4 regions of the Sanguibacter sp. 25GB23B1 genome follow, and region 1 is predicted to be linked to each of the others. Evidence: riboswitches for the same ligand, from Rfam matches in the RefSeq annotation. Region 1 holds a riboswitch; each other region holds the start of a gene.
What was found. A riboswitch is a leader RNA that binds a small molecule or an ion and turns the genes downstream of it on or off. The one in region 1 is predicted to bind thiamine pyrophosphate.
Positions count from the first base shown of each region.

Region 2: it holds a riboswitch for thiamine pyrophosphate, as region 1 does, so the genes downstream of both, thiC (phosphomethylpyrimidine synthase ThiC) here and thiO (glycine oxidase ThiO) in region 1, are expected to answer to the same signal.
Region 3: it holds a riboswitch for thiamine pyrophosphate, as region 1 does, so the genes downstream of both, thiD (bifunctional hydroxymethylpyrimidine kinase/phosphomethylpyrimidine kinase) here and thiO (glycine oxidase ThiO) in region 1, are expected to answer to the same signal.
Region 4: it holds a riboswitch for thiamine pyrophosphate, as region 1 does, so the genes downstream of both, ABKW26_RS15850 (thiamine ABC transporter substrate-binding protein) here and thiO (glycine oxidase ThiO) in region 1, are expected to answer to the same signal.

Region 1 is NZ_JBDYKL010000049.1:3,197-5,388, reverse strand. It holds gene thiS (sulfur carrier protein ThiS) at 1-25, opposite strand, end outside; gene thiO (glycine oxidase ThiO) at 22-1,230, opposite strand; TPP riboswitch at 1,222-1,327, opposite strand; gene thiE (thiamine phosphate synthase) at 1,344-2,108, shown strand; gene ABKW26_RS18895 (hypothetical protein) at 2,105-2,192, shown strand, end outside.
Region 2 is NZ_JBDYKL010000001.1:67,744-69,935, forward strand. It holds gene thiC (phosphomethylpyrimidine synthase ThiC) at 1-994, opposite strand, end outside; TPP riboswitch at 984-1,094, opposite strand; gene ABKW26_RS00345 (hypothetical protein) at 1,246-1,566, shown strand; gene clpB (ATP-dependent chaperone ClpB) at 1,616-2,192, opposite strand, start outside.
Region 3 is NZ_JBDYKL010000017.1:61,795-63,986, forward strand. It holds gene pheT (phenylalanine--tRNA ligase subunit beta) at 1-977, shown strand, start outside; TPP riboswitch at 986-1,084, shown strand; gene thiD (bifunctional hydroxymethylpyrimidine kinase/phosphomethylpyrimidine kinase) at 1,077-1,970, shown strand; gene ABKW26_RS11135 (hypothetical protein) at 1,958-2,192, opposite strand, start outside.
Region 4 is NZ_JBDYKL010000032.1:38,376-40,567, forward strand. It holds gene ABKW26_RS15840 (YbaB/EbfC family nucleoid-associated protein) at 1-334, opposite strand, end outside; gene ABKW26_RS15845 (DUF4235 domain-containing protein) at 465-725, opposite strand; TPP riboswitch at 804-908, shown strand; gene ABKW26_RS15850 (thiamine ABC transporter substrate-binding protein) at 965-2,077, shown strand; gene ABKW26_RS15855 (iron ABC transporter permease) at 2,082-2,192, shown strand, end outside.

The sequences.
Region 1 (2,192 bases):
CACCGTTGAGCACGACGCGGGTCATGACCGGGCCCCCACGAGGGAGAAGCGCAGCGGGTCGACCGACGCGAGCGCGGCAGGCAGGTCGGGTGCGGGGGTCTCCTCGCCGGCCAGCAGGCCGTCGAGCGCAGCCGCCGTCAACGGTGCGAGCAGGACGCCGTTGCGGTAGTGGCCGGTCGCGACAGCGAGCCCGGGGACCGCGGTCCGTCCGATGATCGGCAGGTTGTCCGGCGTGCCCGGACGCTGCCCGGTCGTCACCTCGTGGAAGTCGAGCTCGTCGATACCGGGGACCAGTGCGCGCGCGTCGCGCAGGAGCGCGTAGACGCTCCCCGCCGGGGTGAGGCTGTCGGTGCGCTCCTCGCTCGTCGCACCGACGACGACCTCGCCGCCAGGACGAGGGACGACGTAGACCGGTCGCATCTGGACCGTCCCGCGCACCACGTGCCGCAGTCCGAAGCCGGGCACGCCCCGGGCATCGAGCCGGATCGACTGTCCGCGGACGGCGCGGGTCGGCACGACGACCTCGGGCACCCCGCCGAGCAGGTCCGCCGAGCGGGCACCGGCAGCGAGGACGACGAGCCCGGCGCTGTGCGTCGCGCCGTTCTCGTCCACCGCGCCGACGACGTCTCCCGTGGCCGAGCGCACGAGCCGGACCGCGGCGGAGCGCACCACCCGGCTCCGCATCCCGGGGCGCCCGTCGACGACCGCCATGAGCGCCCTGTGGGTCGCACGCGGATCGACCTGGTGGTCGCCGCTCACCCAGAACGCACCGGACAGGCGGCTGCCGAGGAAGGGCTCGCGCCCGCGTGCCTCGGCGAGCGAGAGGCGTTCCGACGCGAGGCCCAGGCCCCTGTGGAGGGCGTGCAGCCGGTCGGCCTCCTGGGCGTCGCCCTGGTCGTACGAGACGGCGAGCGTGCCGCAGGCTGCGAGCCCGACGTCGAGCCCCGAGGCCTGCTCGAGCTCGGCCGCGAACGCCGGCCAGCGCGCCGCCGAGTCGACGCACAGCGCGGCGAGCTCCGGCTCGCCGAAGCTCGCCTCGGTGACCGGGGCGAGCATGCCGGCCGCCGCCCACGTCGCCCCCGAGCCCGGGTACGGGTCGAGGCACGTGACGGACAGGCCGAGACAGGACGCTCGCCAGGTGGCGACGGCGCCGATGATGCCACCGCCGAGGACGAGGACGTCCGAGACCGTGGCGGCTGGTGGTGGGGTCGAGACTTCGAGTGCGCGCATGCGCTTGCTCCCTTCGCTGGCATGACCCAGAGCAGGTTCGACGGTCGGCGGAATGCCCTCTCAGCCCCACCTGTGCGGGGCTCCCGTGCGTTGTTCACACTACACTTCCGCGCATGGCCCCGACCTCGGAACCACCCGCCTCTGCGTCACCGGTGCCGGTACCGACCGGCGGCGTGCGCGAGCGGCTGCAGGACGCCCGCCTCTATCTGTGCACCGACGCTCGTCGTGACCGACGAGGTGGCCTCGACCTGCTCGACCTCGTGCGTGCAGCCCTGCGCGGCGGCGTCGACGTCGTCCAGCTGCGCGACCGGTCGCTCGACGTCGCTGAGGAGCTGGATCTCCTCGCGGCACTGCGCGAGCTGACGATCGAGCACGGTGCGCTCCTCGCGGTGAATGACCGCGCCGACGTGGCGCTCGCAGCCCGCGCAGACGTCCTGCACACCGGGCAGCGTGATCTCCCCGTCGCGGCTGCTCGAGGCCTCGTCGGACCGAACGCGGTCCTCGGGCGCTCGACCGGTGGCGGCGCGCAGGCGTCGGCGGCCGACGCCGACCCCGACGTCGACTACTTCTGCGTCGGGCCAGTGTGGGCGACGCCCACGAAACCTGGCCGACCCGCGGTCGGACTCGATGCGGTCCGGCGGGTGGCGGCCGCGCGGCCCGCGACGCCGTGGTTCGCGATCGGCGGGGTCGACCTCGGCAGCGTGCGCGAGGTCGTCGAGGCCGGCGCGCGGCGGGTCGTCGTCGTGCGCGCGGTGACGGAGGCGGCCGACCCGGAGGGGGCGGCGCGAGACCTGCGAGCCACCGTCGCGCGCGCAGTGACTGCAGACGCGGTGACTGCGGTCGCGGGCACGGGCACCGGGCGTGGGCGCCGACCGTGAGCACGACCGCGCGCCGCGCGCTCGTGGCACTCGCGATCGGGAGCCTCCTCGCCGGGCTCCCAGCGTGCAGCCCTGACGGGACCG
Region 2 (2,192 bases), on a different contig from region 1:
GCCCGTCGCCGAGGGAGAACGTCACGTCGTAGCGGCGCAGGATCTCGCACAGCTCATGGAAGTGCGTGTAGAGGAACGACTCGCGGTGGTGCGCGAGGCACCACGCCGCCATGATCGACCCGCCGCGCGAGACGATCCCCGTGACACGACGTGCCGTGAGCGGGATGTAGCGCAGCAGGACGCCGGCGTGGACGGTCATGTAGTCGACACCCTGCTCGCACTGCTCGATCACCGTGTCGCGGTAGATCTCCCAGGTCAGCGCGGCCGGGTCGCCCTTGACCTTCTCGAGCGCCTGGTAGATCGGCACCGTGCCCACCGGGATCGGGGAGTTCCGCAGGATCCACTCGCGCGTCTCGTGGATGTCCTTGCCGGTGGAGAGGTCCATGAGGGTGTCGGCGCCCCAGCGCGCGGCCCACACCATCTTCTCGACCTCTTCCTCGATGCTCGACGTCACCGCGGAGTTGCCGATGTTCGCGTTGATCTTCACGGCGAAGGCCTTGCCGATGATCATCGGCTCCACCTCGGGGTGGTTCCGGTTCGCGGGGATGACGGCGCGACCGCGCGCCACCTCCGAGCGGACGAGCTCGACGTCCACACCCTCGCGGGCGGCGACGTACCGCATCTCGTGGGTGACGATCCCGGCCTTCGCCCAGGCCAGCTGGGTGCCGGCGCCCTCCACGGGCTCCGGCCGCGACCACGTCTCCCGTGCTCGCGGCAGGCCCGCGAGGAGGTCGATCGGCGCCGCGTCGGCCGAGTCGTCCGTGTACGGGCCGGACGTGTCGTAGAGATCGAGGTGCTCGCCGTTGCTGAGGTTCACACGGCGGACCGGGAACGCGAGACCGGGTGCGTCAGGGACCGGCGCGTAGTGCTTCGTGGACCCGGCGATGGGGCCCATCGTCACGGTGCTCGCCGACGTGACGGTGCTGCTGGTGGTGGCCGTGCTGCTGGTGGTGCTGGGTGCTGAGGACGCGCGTGCGTCGTCGACGATGCTCATCGATTCTCCCTACGCCGGCATGATCCGGACAGGTTCGAACGGTCGGCGGCGCGTGAGCCGCCCTCTCAGCTCGCTGCTGCGAGCTCCCGTGGGTATGTGGTTGTCGGGCCAGGCTACCCCACACGCACGACCTGCCCAATCGTGACAAAGCTCTCACTCTGCGGCGTGTCCACGGATCGGGTGCAGGTCCGCGACCCTACGGTCGTCCTGAGGCCCGACGACGTGCCTCGTCCGACGAGCAGGGGGAAGAGATGCAGAGAAGGAGCCTGATCGCAGCACTCACGGTCGTCCTCGTGGGGTTCTCGACAGTGGTGGCGTCGAGCGCGAGCGCAGCGGCCTGCACGGTGGCGGCGTCCCGGTCGTCGACCTGGACGAAGGTCCAGGCCGGCACCGGTTGCCTCGCCGTCCAGGCGCGGATCGACAAGTACGTCCAGGGCACGGGCATCCGCAGCACGCTCGGCTATGCCGGTCCGACGCTCTCGGTCGCCGTGGACAACTACGGCATCTGGTCCGGGGCGTACTACCGCACCCGCAGCTCGGCGGGCACCTGGAGCGGGTGGTCGCCGGTCTGACGACTCCCTCCCGGCCGCCCGCCGAGGCTGCAGGTCGGCGCTGCGCGGCTCAGCGCACGGTGAGCGTCAGCCGGGCCGTCCCGTCCTCGGACTCCGCGCCGAGGTCGGGGCGGTCCACGAGCACGGTCGCGCCGTCGACCACCTCGCCGGAGAGGATGGACCGCGCGAGGCGGTCCCCGATCTCACGCTGGACGAGCCGGCGCAGGGGCCGGGCACCGTAGGCGGGGTCGAAGCCCTCGATCGCGAGCCACTCGCGCGCCGGGAGCGTCACCTCGAGGGAGATCCGACGGTCCGTGAGCCGTGCCGCGAGCTCCTTGACCTGGATGTCGACGATCCGTCCGAGCTCGTCGAGGCCCAGGGGGTCGAAGAGCACGACCTCGTCGAGCCTGTTGAGGAACTCGGGCTTGAACGCTTCGCGGACGGTCGACATGACTGCGGCACGCTTCGCCCCGTCGTCGAGCAGCGGGTCGACGAGGAACTGCGAGCCGAGGTTCGACGTGAGGACGAGGATGACGTTGCGGAAGTCGACCGTGCGCCCCTGGCCGTCGGTGAGGCGGCCGTCGTCGAGCACCTGGAGGAGGATGTCGAAGACCTCCGGGTGTGCCTTCTCCACCTCGTCGAGCAGC
Region 3 (2,192 bases), on a different contig from region 1:
GTGCGCTCGCCGAGGACGGGTACGTCGAGACGTTGAGCTACCCCTTCGTCGGGCGGGCACAGCACGACGAGCTGGCCCTCCCTGACGACGACGAGCGGCGGGTCGCGCTCGTCCTGGCCAACCCGCTGTCGGCGGAGAAGAACGAGATGCGCACGAACCTTCTCGTCACGCTCCTCGACACCGCACGCCGCAACGTCGCACGAGGCCAGAGCGATCTCGCGCTCTTCGAGGTCGGTCTCGTGACGCTTCCGCGCGCTGGTGCGCCGGCCGCTCCGCTGTACCCGGGTGCCGCTCGACCGTCCGAGGCGGAGCTCGCGGCGATCGACGCGGCCGTGCCGGACCAGCCGCGGCGGGTCGCCGGGGTGCTGTGCGGGCGCCGCGACCCTGCGGGCTGGTGGGGGCCCGGTCGTGTCGCCGACTGGACGGACGCCGTCGCCGGCGCGCGGCTCGTCGCCGCGCGGGTCGGCGTCGGCCTCGTCGTGACCAGCGACCCGGACCACGCACCGTGGCACCCAGGACGCTGCGCGCGCCTCGCGCTCGCGGACGGGACCGTCGTCGGTCACGCGGGAGAGCTGCACCCGAAGGTGGTCGAGGACCTGGGGCTCCCGCCGCGGTCTGCCGCCTTCGAGGTCGACCTCGACCTCCTCTTCGCGGCGGCTCCCCACGACCCGATCCAGGGGGTGACCGTCTCGACCTTCCCGCTCGCGAAGGAGGACCTCGCGCTGGTCGTCGACGCCGGCGTGCCTGCTCAGCAGGTCTTCGACGCGGTGCGCGAGGGGGCCGGTCCGCTGCTCGAGGAGCTGCGGCTCTTCGACGTGTTCACGGGGGAGCAGGTGGGCGAGGGAAAGAAGTCGCTCGCCTTCTCGCTGCGGCTCCGTGGTGCCGACCGCACCTTGACCGCGCAGGACACCGCGGCCGTCCGCGAGGCAGCGGTCGCCGAGGCACACCGCCGGGTGGGAGCCGTGCTCCGGGGCTGAGTATCGTAGTGAGCGACACGGGGTGCCCGCGCACGGCGCGGGCTGAGAGCACACCCGTCGAACCTGATCTAGCTCGTACTAGCGAAGGGATGTCGCCTCATGACGTCTGCCCCTGCACGTCCTCGTGTCCTGAGCATCGCCGGGACCGACCCCACCGGCGGTGCCGGGATCCAGGCCGACCTCAAGTCGTTCGCCGCGCACGGCGCCTACGGCATGGCGGTCGTCACCGCCCTCGTGGCCCAGAACACCCAGGGTGTCCGGTCCACCCACGTCCCGGGGGCCGGGTTCCTGCGAGCCCAGCTGGACGCCGTGAGCGACGACGTCGTCGTCGACGCGGTGAAGGTCGGGATGGTGGCGACGGCGGCCAACGCCGACGCGATCACCGCGTGGCTCGGTGCCGTGCGGGTTCCAGTCGTGGTCGTCGACCCGGTCATGGTCGCGACGAGCGGGCACTGCCTCCTCGACGACGACGCCCGCGTCGCCCTCGTCCGGCTGCTCGGTCGCGCGCACCTCGTGACACCGAACCTCGCCGAGCTCGCGGTGCTCGTGGACCAGCCGGTAGCGCTCACGTGGGCGGACGCCCTCGCTCAGGGGGTGCGCCTCGAGCGGGAGGTCGGCGCCGCGGTACTCGTCAAGGGCGGTCACCTCGAGGGGCACAGCAGCCCGGACGCTCTCGTGACGGACGTCGGGACGGTCGAGATCGACGGGCCCCGCGTGCACACGCCGAACACCCACGGCACCGGATGCTCCCTGTCGTCGGCCGTCGCTGCGCTCCAGCCGCGTCTCGGCTCCTGGGAACACAGCGTCCGCACGGCGAAGGCCTGGTTGACCGGCGCCCTGCGGGCTGGAGACGGTCTCGCGGTCGGGCGCGGACGGGGACCGGTGGACCACCTGCACCACGTCGGTCGGTTCGAGGAGGTCGATCACGAGGAGCTCGGTCGCCATGAGGTGACGGGCTCCGTCGCGGGTGTCGGCGCTGCTCAGGCCCCGTAGGTGCAGTCGTAGCCCGGGGGGAACCAGCGGAACGTGGTCTCGATCTCGTTCGCGGAGGTTCCGCTCGGTGCCTCGCGGTAGCAGTCGGCACGCGACTGGTCCATGCCCATCTTCAGGTAGGCCACGGCGCTGAGCGCTGTGACGAGGAGGATGAGGACGGTCAGTGCCGTGCGTGCGGCGCGCGATGGCCCCGGGTCTCGGTCTTCGTAGCCGCCGTCGGCC
Region 4 (2,192 bases), on a different contig from region 1:
ACATCTCGGTCTGCTCGGCGATCGGGCGCGGGTCGGGGTGCAGCGCACCCCGGAGCTCGGCGGCCTGGGCCTGGAGGTCGGCCTGGGCGGCACCGACGGTCTGGAGGATCGCGGTCCGCAGCTGGTCCTTGTCGAGACGCATCGCGGAGTGAGCGAAGGTCACGTCCTGGACGAGCCCTCGGTGGTCGACCTCGGCCTTGACCTCGCCGCGGGAGGAACGGCCCACCCCGCGGAGGTCGGCGAGGTCGGCGGAGACGCGCCGTGCGCGCGCGGCGGCACGGTGCGCGTCGGCGAGCGCGGACTCCATCGTGTCCGCGAGGTCCTGCTCGTTCACCGTGCTCCCTCCGGTCGCCCGACTGCGGTCGTCGGATGGGGCCGACACGTCCAAGCTTCCCTGAGGCTACCGAGTTCTGCGGCGTGCCCCGATGGGGAGAAGTACCCCGGGGAGCATCGGGGACGGCGGCTCAGCGGCGGGCGGCGAGGCGGGCGGCGACCTTCGTCGTGCCGCGGGCAGCAAGAACCCTGGTCAGGGCCGCGGTCGCTCCGGTGACGGCGGCGAAGCCCACCATGCTGACGATCGTCGCGTCGTCGTCGTCGACGAGGCTGCCGGGCTTGCCGGTCGCCTTGAGCCAGATGGTCTTGACGATCTTCTGGGCGAGCAGACCGGCCCCGAACGAGATGGCGAGCGTCGCGAGCTTGACCTGCATGGACTGGTCCTGGGCCACTGTTCCTCCACGTGCGATAGCGATGTGCCCCCACGCTAGCGCCCCACGTCCGGGGCCGCACACCGCGTGTAAACTCGTCCCGAACGACAGGGGAGCGCGAACGAGCGCTGAGAGTGCGGTATACCGCAGACCCTCGAACCTGATCCGGTTAGCACCGGTGTAGGGAGTCGGGAATCTCGCCACGCGCGCGCGTGGAACCCCTCCTCAGGCTTTTCACGGTCCACAGGAGGACGCATCACATGCTGTACACCACCCACCAGCCTGCACGACGCCGGCCCGCACGGACCGGGCTGCTCGTCGCCGGGCTCACCACCAGCATCGCCCTGGTGCTGGCGTCCTGCGCCTCCGAGTCGTCGCAGGACGACGCGACGGGCGAGACGTCGGGAACGTCCGGCACGTCCGGCACGGTCACGGTCGTCGTGCACGACTCGATCATCATCAGCGACGAGAGCAAGGCGGCCTTCGAGGAGGAGAGCGGCCTCACGCTCGAGGTCGTGAGCGCCGGGGACGGCGGGGCGCTCGCCAACCAGCTCGTCCTGACGAAGGACTCGCCGCTCGGCGACGTCGCCTACGGGATCGACAACTCCTTCGCCTCGCGTGCCGTCGAGGAGGGCGTGTTCGCCCCGTACACGTCGCCCGAGCAGGGCGAGCTCTCGGCGCAGCTCGCCGCGGACCCGTCGGGGACGCTCACCGCGGTCGACTACGGCGACGTGTGCATGAATGTCGACACCGCGTGGTTCGACGAGAACGGTGTGCTCGAGCCGGCGACGCTCGACGACCTCACGATGCCCGTGTACGAGGACCTCACGGTGGTGAGCAACCCGGCGACCTCGAGCCCGGGCCTCGCGTTCCTCTTCGCGACGATCGGTGCGTACGGGGACGACTACCTCGAGTACTGGCAGAAGCTCTCGGACAACGGCCTGCTCGTCGTCACCGGGTGGGAAGAGGCGTACCAGACCGAGTTCACGGCGGGCGAGGGCGACGGGGCCCGGCCGATCGTCCTGTCCTACGCCTCGTCCCCGGCGTACACGGTGAGCGAGGACGGCAGCACGACGACCACGACCGCGATGCTCGGCACGTGCTTCCGCCAGGTCGAGTACGCGGGCGTCCTCGAGGGGGCGGAGAACCCGGAGGGTGCGCAGCAGGTCGTCGACTTCCTCCTGGGCGAGCAGTTCCAGTCCACGATCGCGACGAACATGTACGTGTACCCGGTCGACCCCGACGCCGAGATCCCGGTCGAGTGGGTCGACTTCGCGCCGCTGCCGGAGAACCCGATCGTGCTCGACCCCACGGAGATCTCGGAGAACCGTGACCAGTGGATCGAGGACTGGACTGCCACGGTGATCGGCTAGCCCGATGACTGCACCGGTCGTCGAGGAGCGGGCGGGCGCCCGGGACGCGGCCCGCGGGCGCGGCCCGGTCCTGGGGCCCGTGCGCGCTCCTCGTGCGCGCCGTGCCGTCCCCCTC